DNA from 2 places in the Clostridium paraputrificum AGR2156 genome. Region 1 is predicted to be linked to the other one. Evidence: a T-box and tRNA genes for the amino acid it is inferred to sense, from the RefSeq annotation. Region 1 holds a T-box; the other holds one or more tRNA genes.

Region 1 (6,253 bases):
AAATCACTGTTAGATTCAGAGGAAGAGAAATGGAACTTAGTCACTTAGGTGCAAAGATTCTTGAAAACTTCGCTAACAAATTGGCTGATGTAGGTAATATAGAAAAGCCAATTAAAAAAGAAGGAAGAAATATGACAGTGGTTATTGGCCCTAAAAAGGCATAAACTGAGAGGAGGAAATTTATCATGCCAAAAATGAAAACTCATAGAGGTGCAGCAAAAAGATTCAAGAAGACAGGTACAGGAAAGCTAAAGAGAGCTAAGGCTTTCAAGAGCCATATCTTAACTAAGAAGAGCTCAAAAAGAAAGAGAAATCTTAGAAAGACAGGATATGTTTCAACTACTCAAGAAAAAGCAATGAAGAAATTATTACCATATCTATAAGAATTGGTACAGGAGGTTTAAAGAATGGCAAGAGTAAAAAGAGCGGTTAATTCTCGTAAGAATCATAAAAAAGTTTTAAAGCTTGCAAAAGGATACTACGGTGGAAAGAGCAAGTTATTTAAGACTGCTAACGAATCAGTTATTAGAGCATTAAGAAATGCTTATGTTGGAAGAAGATTAAAGAAGAGAGATTTCAGAAGATTATGGATAGCTAGAATAAATGCTGCTACAAGAATGAATGGTCTTTCTTATTCAAAGTTCATGAATGGAATCAAGTTAGCTGGAGTTGACATAAACAGAAAGATGTTATCTGAAATAGCTATCAACGATCCAAAAGCATTTGCAGATTTAGTTGAATTAGCTAAGAAGCAATTAAACGCTTAATATAAGAATGCGGCCTAAGGTCGCATTTTCTTTTAATATTAATAAAGTAGGAAAATGCTTTACTATCTAAAGAAAAAAGTTACTTAGGGTATATTATATCTTGTTCAGTTTGATAATACTATTAGGCAAGATATTATATACTCTTACTTTTATATAAATATAGAAACAAAAAATGGTATATAAAGAGATATAATAAAGCATGAACTTTTGGAGTGATTTTATGCAAAAATTAAAGAGGATTAATAAATATAAATTAAATGGTGTACAGACGCTAGCCCTTGGTTTCATTGCTGTAATTATTATTGGAGGCTTGATACTTAGTTTACCTATATCTTCTGCAAGTGGAGAGAGTACTAACTTATTAGATGCTTTATTTACTTCTACTTCTGCTGTATGCGTTACTGGTTTAGTAACATTAGATACAGGGACTCATTGGAATGCATTTGGGCAAACAGTAATAATACTATTAATAGAAATTGGTGGCTTAGGGTTCATGTCATTTACTACTTTTGTAGCAATATTATTAGGTAAAAAAATAACCCTTAGAGATAGATTAATGGTACAAGAAGCTTTAAATACATTTAGTATACAAGGTCTTGTAAGAATGGTTAAATATGTACTTGGGTTTACTTTTGCAGTTCAATTCTTTGGAGCAATGCTGTTATCAACACAGTTTATACCTGAGTTTGGATTGAAAAAGGGATTCTTTTATAGTATTTTTCATTCAATATCTGCTTTTTGTAATGCTGGTTTTGATTTATTTGGTAATTTTTCAAGTCTTACTGGATTTTCAAGTAATATAGCAGTAATTTTAACAATAAGTGCACTTATTATTATTGGAGGGTTAGGCTTTACAGTATGGCTTGAAATATATAGCTATAAGTATAAAGGAATAAGAAAGTTATCTGTACATGCTAAAATAGTTTTATTGATTACAGGTGTTTTATTAATAGGTGGATTTGTAGCTATGTTTTTTATAGAGTATAGCAATCCAGAAACTATTGGTGGCATGGGATTAAAAGATAAGTTGTTAAATTCCTTCTTTGCATCTGTTAGTCCAAGAACAGCAGGGTTTAATAGTATATCTACAGATGGAATGACAACAGCTGGTAAGTTTTTGACAATAATATTAATGTTTATTGGAGGATCACCAGGATCAACAGCTGGAGGTCTTAAAACAGCAACTTTTGGTTTGATAATACTTACAGTTATAAGTGTAATTAAAGGTAGAGAAGATACAGAAGCCTTTGGAAAAAGATTTGCCAAGGAATTAGTATATAAGGCTTTTGCATTATTGATAATAGCAGTGGGATTAATAATAGTAGTTACAATGTTATTATCAGTAACTGAAAAAGGAATAGAATTTATAGATTTACTATATGAAGCAACTTCGGCCTTTGCTACAGTAGGGTTAACTACAGGTGTAACCCAAAAATTAAGTACAGTAGGTAGAATTATTATAATGATAATGATGTACTTTGGTAGAGTTGGTCCACTAACTGTTGCTCTTGCACTTACTAATAGAAAGAAAAAAGTTGATTATAAATACCCAGAAGGAAAGATATTAATAGGTTAGGGGATGATTTTATGGCTAATAAACAATTTGTTGTAATAGGACTTGGAAGATTTGGTGCATCAGTAGCTAAAACATTATATTCTTTAGGAAATGATGTTTTGGTTATAGATAAAGATGAGGATTTAATTCAAGATATATCAGATAGTGTTACTCATGCAGTACAAATGGATGCAACTGATGAAAATGCATTAAGAACATTAGGTCTTAGAAATTTTGATGTTGCAGTAGTTACAATAGGTGCTAATATCCAATCAAGCGTAATGGTAACACTATTAGTAAAAGAATTAGGTGTAAAATATATAATTGCTAAAGGAAATAGTGATTTGCATGCAAAAGTATTATATAAAATTGGTGCTGATAGGGTAATTCTACCAGAAAAAGATATGGGAGTTAGAGTTGCTCATAATTTGGTTTCATCAAGTATACTTGATTATATAGAATTATCACCTGATTACAGTATAATGGAAATTGAAGCTTTAGATGAATGGCAAGATAAAACATTAAGAGAGCTTAAGCTTAGAAGTAAGTACGGAATAAATGTAATGGCTATTAAGAAAGGTGATGAAATTAATCTTACTCCTTCAGCAGATGATACTGTTGAATCTAAAGATATTATTGTTGCTATAGGGTCAGCTCAAGATTTAGCAAATCTTGAAGGTGTAATAGTTAAATTTAAATAATTGAGGTGTAAACTTTGGTTCTTATAGAAAGTAAAGATAACAATTTATTTAAAGAAACCAAAAAGCTTAAAGAGAGAAAAGGAAGAAATAAGAGCTCTAAGTATTTAATAGAGGGATTTAGGTTAATAGAAGAAGCTTGTAAAGCAAATCTGCCTATAGAATATATTTTTATAAGCCATAGGCTAGAAGAAAACAAGTTTGAAGAGTATTTAGGGAAATATATAACAAATAGTATGAAACTTTATACATTGAAAGATAGCTTGTTAAGAGAGTTATGCTCAACTGAAGAACCTCAAGGGGTTGTTGCAGTTGTTAGGATGAATGAAGTTGACTTAAACAAAGAAGGTAGTTTTTATATTCTATGTGATAAGGTTCAAGATCCTGGTAATTTAGGTACTATCATTAGAACTGCTCATGCAGCAGGTGTGGATGGTGTAATTCTAACTAAGGGAACTGTTGATATATATAATGAAAAGACTATACGTTCTACAATGGGATCTATGTTTTATATTCCAATAATCTTAGAGGATAGTGATTTTACTATTACTAAATCCTTAATAAATAAGGGGTTTTCTCTTTTAGCTACATCCTTAGAAGGGAATAAGGATTTCTTTAAAGAAGATTTAAGCGGGAAGATTATTATCTCCGTAGGCAATGAAGGTAATGGTGTAAGTGAAGAAGTATATAGCCTTTCTGATAAGAAAGTTAAAATACCAATGCCTGGAGGAGCAGAGTCATTAAATGTAGCAATAGCTACCTCGATAGTGATTTATGAAAAAGTTAGGCAGAATCAGTTGAATTTTTAGAAAAACATTTGTATAATAGGAAAGTAATAGAATATTAAATAAACTATGATTGAGAGAGTAAATATAAGGAACTTTTTCAGGGAGAAGAGGACATAGACTGAAAGCCTCTTTATAGAGAATTATATTGAAGTTCGCTCAGGAGTTCTAACTATGAAATAATAGTAGTAGTTAGCGGGGAACCGTTAAATTAACTAGAGTTGGGTATCTATTTTTATAGAACCAATTAGGGTGGTAACGCGGATATTCCGTCCCTTTTTTAGGGACGGTTTTTTATTTTATAGAGAATTTTCTATGAAGTATTCAATGGCCCTAGAGGTAAAGAAGAAAGGAGAATAAAAATGCAAGAAAAGTTAATGCAAATTCAAGAAGTTGCTTTAAAAGAAATTGAAGAAGCAAGTAACAGTACAGCTCTTAGTGATATAAGAGTTAAGTATTTAGGTAAAAAAGGTGAACTTACAACTATTTTAAAAAGTATGGGTGGTTTATCAAAAGAAGAAAGACCTATAGTTGGTAAGATGGTTAATGATGTTAAGAAGGTTGTTGAAGAAAAACTAGATGCAGCTATTAACGCTATAAAAGAAAAGGAAAAGAATGAAAAACTTCAAAATGAAATTATAGATATTACTCTTCCAGGAAAGAAGAATGTATTAGGAAAGAGACACCCACTAGAATTAACTCTTGAAAGAATTAAGGATATATTTATATCTATGGGATTCTCAATTGAAGATGGTCCAGAAGTAGAATTAGACCACTATAACTTCGAAGCTTTAAATATTCCTAAAAACCATCCAGCTAGAAGTGAACAAGATACATTCTACATTAATGATAATATAGTTTTAAGAACTCAAACTTCACCAGTTCAAATAAGAACTATGGAGAATCAAGAACCACCAATAAAGATGATATCTCCAGGTAAGGTTTATAGATCAGATGCAGTAGACCCTACACACTCACCAATATTCTATCAAATGGAAGGGTTAGTTGTAGCTAAGGGAGTAACATTTGCAGATCTTAAGGGAACTTTAGAACTATTTGCAAAGAAGATGTTTGGAGATAAGGTTCAAACTAAGTTTAGACCTCACCATTTCCCATTTACAGAACCATCAGCTGAAATGGATGCTTCATGTTATGTATGTGGAGGAAAAGGATGTAATGTATGTAAGGGATCAGGTTGGATAGAATTACTTGGTTGTGGAATGGTTCATCCAAATGTATTAAGAAACTGTGGTATAGACCCAGAAGTGTATAGCGGATTTGCTTTTGGCTTTGGTATAGATAGAATGGTAATGCTTAGCTATGGCTTAGATGATATCAGATTATTATATGAAAGTGATATGAGATTCTTAAATCAATTCTAGAGGAGGATAAGGGAATGAAAGTACCATATAATTGGCTAAATGATTATGTTGATATAAATGTAGATGCAAAAGAATTAGGTGATATTCTGACTTTAACAGGTTCTCAACTTGAAGAAGTAGAAATACAAGGTGACAATATAAAGAATGTAGTTGTATGTCATATTTTAAAGATAGAAAAACACCCTGATGCTGATAGATTAAATGTTTGTCAAGTAAATATAGGAACAGAAGAAATTCAAATAGTTACAGCTGCTACAAACATGAAGGAAGGGGATAAGGTTCCAGTAGCTCTTCATAAATCTATTTTAGCAGATGGAACTGAAATTAAGAAAGGTAAGATGAGAGGGGTCGTATCTAACGGTATGTTCTGCTCAGAAGAAGAGCTTGGAATTGCTGGAGATGAACCAGTTCATGGATTAATGATTTTACCTGAAGATGCTCCTGTAGGAATGGATATTAAAGAGTATCTTAAGCTTAATAAAGCAATATTAGATTTTGATATAACTTCTAATAGACCAGATTGTTTAAGCATGGTTGGTATGGCTAGGGAAACAGCAGCAGCTTTAGGAACTACTTACAAAATGCCAAACATGAGCTTTGAAACAAAATCTTCAAAGAATATAAATGATGAGTTAGAAGTGGAAATAAAGAGTAGCCTTTGCAACAGATATATGGCAAGAGGAGTAAAAAATGTAAAGATAGCTCCTTCTCCAGGTTGGATGCAAGAAAGACTTCTTGAAGCAGGTATTAGACCTATAAACAATATAGTAGATATTACAAACTTTGTTATGCTTGAAATTGGAGAACCAATGCATGCCTTTGATGCTAGACAAATAACATCAAAGAAGATTGTTGTAGATACTGCTAAGGATGGAGAAAAGTTCACTACTTTAGATGAGCAAGAGAGAGAATTAAATTCAACTGTTCTTTGCATTAAGGATGGAGACAGAACAATATGTCTTGCAGGTATAATGGGAGGATTAAACTCTGAAATAGAAGAAGGTACTACAGAAGTAGTATTTGAATGTGCTAATTTCGATGGAACTAATATAAGAGTTAACTCAAA
Region 2 (6,253 bases), on a different contig from region 1:
TTGAATTTTTTTGAGTCATTTGTTTTAAGTTGTTTACCGCTGTCGTAAGGACAAGACATATCTTATCACATACAAGAAATTTGTCTAATTATATTTATTGATTTTATCTGTATTATCCTTCATATACTAGCTTTTATACAGTTTTTACTTATTTATTCTTATATAGATACGCAAGGTTATGTTTTTTTACTTTTAGAGAAAATTATATATATAAAGAATATTCAATATATTAATCTCAACATAGCTAAAGTCAATAATTAAGCCGATTTGTGTTATAATATTTAGGGGTGATAAAATGAATCAAATTTTAAAGAATAATTGGAATACTGTATTAAAAGATGAATTTGATAAGGACTATTATCAAAAATTAAGACAATTTCTTATAGAGGAGTATAAATCAAAAACCATATATCCAAATGCATATGATATTTTTAATGCTCTTCATTTTACAGACTATAATGATGTGAAAATTGTTATCTTAGGTCAAGATCCTTATCATGGTCCAAATCAAGCTCACGGATTAAGCTTTTCTGTAAAGCCAGGTATACAACCACCACCTTCTTTAAGAAACATATATAAAGAATTACATACTGATATAGGTTGTTCTATTCCTAATAACGGATACTTAAAAAAGTGGGCAGATCAGGGAGTTCTTTTATTAAACACAGTATTAACTGTAAGAGCTGGAGAAGCAAATTCTCATAAAAATAAGGGTTGGGAAATATTCACTGATAAGATAATATCTAAATTAAATGAAAGAAAAGACCCTATAGTTTTTATTTTATGGGGTAATAACGCTATAAGTAAAAAGAAACTTATAACTAACCCTCAACATTACATAATACAATCAGTACATCCAAGTCCTCTTTCAGCTACAAGAGGATTCTTTGGAAGCAAACCTTTTTCTAAAACTAATGAATTCTTAAAAAGTATTAATAAACAAGAAATTGATTGGCAAATTGATAACATATAAAAAGAAACCTTACTTTATTAAGTAAGGTTTCTTTTTATGTGTGTGATTCTATTCTTTAAATACAGGGGGTTTTAATCTATATTAATTGACTTTTTAGCTTTATTTCTTCTTTTCATATGCCATGAGTAAAATAAAGAGCCTATTATTCCTGCAACACCACCAATTGAAAATGTTAATGCAACATTACCTACTATAGCTCCTACAAAAACTCCACACCCAACTCCAATTGCAATACCTTTTGCTAAATATTCACATTCTTTATCTGTCAGGCTTAATTTGTCTAACACTTTACTCATCTCCTAAATACTATTAATTACAAAACTTATTATAAATTCAATTTCTTAAGTATTCCTTAAGCAAAACTTAAAGATTGATTAGTATTATTATTGACTACATTTATTATTATACATTTTTATAATTACCTTGTAAAGAGTTATCTATTACTTTTTAATAAATAAATTGTTACATTTTTGTAAGTTTTGTTAAACCTTTTATTTCTTTCACTATTATTATACCTATATACTCACTACTAGTCATTACACAATCTTTAACTATTAGTTACAAATTTATTTCATAATAATTTAAATAAAAAAAGCACTAACTTTTAGTTAGTGCTTTTTCCTGGTGGCTCGACCAGGAATCGAACCAGGGACACGAGGATTTTCAGTCCTCTGCTCTACCGACTGAGCTATCGAGCCATATCTACCTGGCAACGTCCTACTCTCCCACACAGTCTCCCATGCAGTACCATTGGCGCTATAGAGCTTAACTTTCCTGTTCGGTATGGGAAGGAGTGTTTCCTCTATGCCATCATCACCAGATACAATTAGTATTATATATATATAATTAAATTATGTCAATTACTTTTTCTACTTTTCTTTAAAATCCCTCACTTCTACCCTCTGTATTAATTCCTCTTTCATTACGTACATCTGTAAGCAATTCATTTTGAGCACGTATTAATAAGATATTTTCACCTACTGATGTAAAAAAATATCCTAAAACATCTTGTTCAGCTAAAGATAATCCTTGTACACTTTTTGTTGCAATAAGCCAAGATAAAGTTAAAAGCTGCTCTCCAGACAAATCATATATGCTCATCAATCTACTCCTTACTACAATATTACTTATTAATTATATGTATAACTTATCTATATTATTAATTAGAATCATATTATTCTATAAAGCTTTTCTAATTATGGACTAGAAATCAAAAAGATGGTGATATTCATTAATTCACCATCTTTTTACCGTAAGATTATATTATTGATTAATATGACTAAGTATATAAGACTTAACATTTTCTTTCTCTATTCCTAAACTAATTGAAAATTCTTCATTCAATAAGTTTTCTGCTGTCTTCATAACCTCATCATCATTTTTATTTGTCTTTTTACCTGACACCTTGTTCTTCTTATTGGAGTAAATGCTCTTAACTATTGTGATTAAATCTTCACATTCTCCATTCTTCAACATTGACTTAAATGTTTCTGATCTTTCTTTATCATTGTCTACCCAAAATAAATCCATATCAGACACTTTCTCCATTAATGACTCTACCTCTTCTTCAGAGTGTATACCTCTAATAATTACTTTCTTATTATCTACTGGAATTTTTATTGTCATATTTTTAGAGTAAATAGGACTTAACACGTAGCATTCTTTTTGTTCATTGTTCATGAACTTTTCCTTCTTTATATCAATAACCTTACATGCTCCTGTCATTCCATACATAACGTAATCATTAACCTTAAACATAAAATCGTCTCCTTCCTTACATAAAACTTTAATTACCTGAAGTTACTAATAGCTTTATATAGAGTTAACTTAGGCAGTTAAAAAAATTACGCCAACATAAAAAAAATAGCCTTCACAACAGGACTTACGTTGCAAAAACTACTCGTTGTATCTTTATTTTAACATATTTGAAAGTATTATGTAAGTAAAACTTTTTTTATTTACTTTTAAAGCTATCTTTAACACCAAATTTCTGTATGTTTTATTTTTTATTATATTTGTGCAATAATAAAATTATAAATATTTATGGAGATGATTTTATGAATACTGAAATAGAAAAATTAATTCAAATTTTTAAAGATAGTAACAATATAGTATTCTTCGGTGGAGCAGGTGTTTCAACAGAAAGCGGAATTCCTGACTTTAGAAGTTCTAATGGTCTTTTTAATGAAAAACTAAATATTACATTTACTCCTGAACAACTGGTTTCACATACATTTTTCATAAGATATCCAAAGGAATTCTATAATTTCTACAAATCAAAACTTATATATCCTAATGCTAAACCCAATGAGGCACATATAGCTTTAGCCAAACTTGAAGAAATGGGTAAACTTAAAGCTATAGTTACTCAAAACATTGATGGCTTACACCAATCAGCTGGATCTAAAAATGTATTTGAACTTCATGGCTCTGTCTTAAGAAACTATTGTATAAGCTGTCATGAATTTTATGATGAAAAGTTTATTTTAGAATCAGATGGAATTCCTATATGCTCTAAATGTGGCGGAACTGTAAAACCTGATGTAGTTCTTTATGAGGAAGGATTAGATGAGTCTACTATACAAGGAGCAATAAGCGCAATCTCTAAAGCTGATACACTTATAATTGGAGGTACTTCTTTAGTTGTATATCCTGCAGCTGGACTTATTAATTATTTTAAAGGCAAGAATCTAATTCTTATAAATAAGAGTTCAACCACTGCTGATAATAAAGCTAACCTTGTTATTCATGACTCCATTGGAAAAGTATTAGGAAAAGCAGTTAATTTTTTTAAATAGTAACTTATCTTTTAGGTATGTTTTGTTAATAGATAAATATATTTATATTGTATAGCTATTAAGGAGCATTTCTATGAAGTATATTATATTTTTAATTTTACTTATAGCACTTATTATAACAATATTTTATTTTGATAGAAAACAATCAATCTTAAAGCATCAACTTTTAGTTGCAAATAGCCAAAACAATAACTTAAGATCTAAACTTTCTAAATTTACTAGAACTAAGGAATCTATTCAAATAAAATATCTTATACCGACGAACTATACTGGTTTACTTAAAGAAAAATCTAATGTTTTGATTGCTCCTATAGAAAGTTCAAACCTACTTCAAACAACACAGGTAAAAATGGAAGTCAAAATTTTAGATAAAGCTGAGGTTCTAAGAGATACATGGTTCTATGTTGCACTACCTATAGATAGCAACATAAACTCTAGAGGTTGGGTAAAGCAAAGTGATTTCTCTTTGTTTTATAATAATTCAAGAAATATTACTAAAAGTTTTTAGTTTTAATGCTATCCCACAATAGTTATTAATAAATCTCTAAGTATAATCTTAGTCAATACTTAAATATAAGAAAAGCTATCATAGAAGATAGCTTTTTTATTATCTAATATATACATCATAAATCATAAAGGCTAAATATATTACTACAATTAATATAAAAGACCAATTGATTACACTTTCCTTAGGTTCATCACTTACATCTCTTAAATAATTAGATTCACCAATTTCATCTGGTACTCCTTGTCTTTCTATGTTCCATACTTCAAGTTTATGAATAAGCTTATATACCAATACTCCGAAAGCTACTCCTACTAATATATAAGTAGACATATAAGTAAGCTTCATATTAAAACTTAAATCCATTAAAGATGGTTCCTCTACTACTTGAGAAATTAATTCTTCTGCAGAAAACAATACCTTTTGCGCAGTTACTGATATTCCATTAATTATAAAATGCATTATTACTGAGGAAAAAATACTATTTGTAATTCTAACTATATATGCAAAAATAAAACCTAATACTGCAGCATATAAAAACTGTTGAAAATCCATATGAAATATACCAAATAAAATACCTGTTATTAGTGCTGCTTTAAATTTAGACTGGTTATCATATCCTGATAGAACAACTCCCCTTAAAGTTATCTCTTCTGTTATTGCAGGGGTAACTGCCATAAGTAATAACATAGCCCAATATGGAGTATCTGCAATAGCAGCCATAAATGTTCCTATATTATTTGTAAAAAACATCTGAGATATAGCAGATATGCACCCCATTAATGGATAGCAAACAAATGCAATTAAAATTATTAATAATAAGTCTTTTAAATGTATTTTATTTAATCTAAATGTTTCCTTTATATTTACTTTAGTAACAACAACATAAATTATTGCAGGTACTAAAAATAAAATAACGTGATTTAAAAATTGCATTATTCTTATATCTTTTATCCCTATTAACAAATATGTTTTTATTAAATATTCAGGTAAAAATATTGTTAATAGCACTAAAATTAAGAAATATATGTTAGATCTTTGTAATTTACTCATCTCTCTCTCCTATTTTATGAATAATTCTTGTATACTGAGGAAATAATTATATATGAAGCGAGACGCTTTTTATAATCGCCTCTCCCCCATTTTATTTATATACGTTTCAATCCCTTTTGTGTTTTTATTAAGCATAAGAGGGATTGTTTCACTTTTAATAACTAATTATCCTTTAAAATTTCCCTTCTAACTAAATCTAATGCTGTAACAGTAGCTTTAGTTCTTACATTATGCCTATTTCCATTAAATATATATTTAAATGCTTTTACCTTTCCTTTATAATATAGCCCTATATATACTAATCCAACAGGTTTTTCTTCTGAACCACCACCAGGACCTGCTATTCCTGTTGTAACAACCGATATATCTGAACCAGTTCTTTTTGATATACCAATAGCCATTTCCTTTGCTGTTTCCTCACTAACAGCTCCATAAGTATCTAAAGTTTTCTTCTTTACATTTAGAGTTCTTTCCTTTGCTTCATTAGAATAAGTTACAGCACCTTCTAGAAACACCTCAGATATTCCTGGATAATTAATTAATCTGCTAGCTATCATTCCACCTGTACAAGATTCAGCTGTTGATATGGTAAGTTTTCTATCTACTAACAATTTTCCTAGAACTTCTTCGATTGTTAGCTCTTCACCCTCTCCATAGCAATCTAAATTAAATACTTTTTTCATTTCCTCTTTTACAGGTGCTATAAGTTTTCTTCCATCTTCTTCACTCTTACCTCTAGCAGTAATCCTAAATATTACATCATCTTCCTTTGCATAAGGTGCAACTGTTGGATTAACTCCATTATTAATAAAATCTTTAATCATATTAGCTGCTGTACTTTCTCCAACACCTAATACTCTTAATACTTCAGATATTATAACTCCATTACCTTTATCCTTTAAGTATGGCTTTACATAATTTAAA

The links. A T-box is a leader RNA that pairs with one kind of tRNA and senses whether it is charged. The one in region 1 lies ahead of pheS (phenylalanine--tRNA ligase subunit alpha), so its partner is inferred to be a tRNA-Phe.
Region 2: it has a tRNA-Phe gene. The T-box ahead of pheS (phenylalanine--tRNA ligase subunit alpha) is inferred to sense a tRNA for this amino acid. The anticodon was not compared.

The regions. Positions count from the first base shown of each region.
Region 1 is NZ_AUJC01000005.1:28,516-34,768, forward strand. Features, by position in the region: gene infC (translation initiation factor IF-3) at 1-164, shown strand, start outside; gene rpmI (50S ribosomal protein L35) at 186-383, shown strand; gene rplT (50S ribosomal protein L20) at 408-767, shown strand; gene G594_RS0105270 (TrkH family potassium uptake protein) at 988-2,343, shown strand; gene G594_RS0105275 (potassium channel family protein) at 2,355-3,023, shown strand; gene G594_RS0105280 (TrmH family RNA methyltransferase) at 3,038-3,829, shown strand; T-box leader at 3,866-4,085, shown strand; gene pheS (phenylalanine--tRNA ligase subunit alpha) at 4,168-5,187, shown strand; gene pheT (phenylalanine--tRNA ligase subunit beta) at 5,202-6,253, shown strand, end outside.
Region 2 is NZ_KE384122.1:13,641-19,893, reverse strand. Features, by position in the region: gene G594_RS0114690 (uracil-DNA glycosylase) at 296-973, shown strand; gene G594_RS0114685 (hypothetical protein) at 1,045-1,260, opposite strand; tRNA gene G594_RS0114680 (tRNA-Phe) at 1,596-1,671, opposite strand; rRNA gene rrf (5S ribosomal RNA) at 1,678-1,794, opposite strand; gene G594_RS0114670 (hypothetical protein) at 1,853-2,074, opposite strand; gene G594_RS0114665 (CarD family transcriptional regulator) at 2,237-2,731, opposite strand; gene G594_RS0114660 (NAD-dependent protein deacylase) at 3,031-3,771, shown strand; gene G594_RS0114655 (hypothetical protein) at 3,845-4,279, shown strand; gene G594_RS0114650 (type II CAAX endopeptidase family protein) at 4,379-5,329, opposite strand; gene G594_RS0114645 (competence/damage-inducible protein A) at 5,491-6,253, opposite strand, start outside.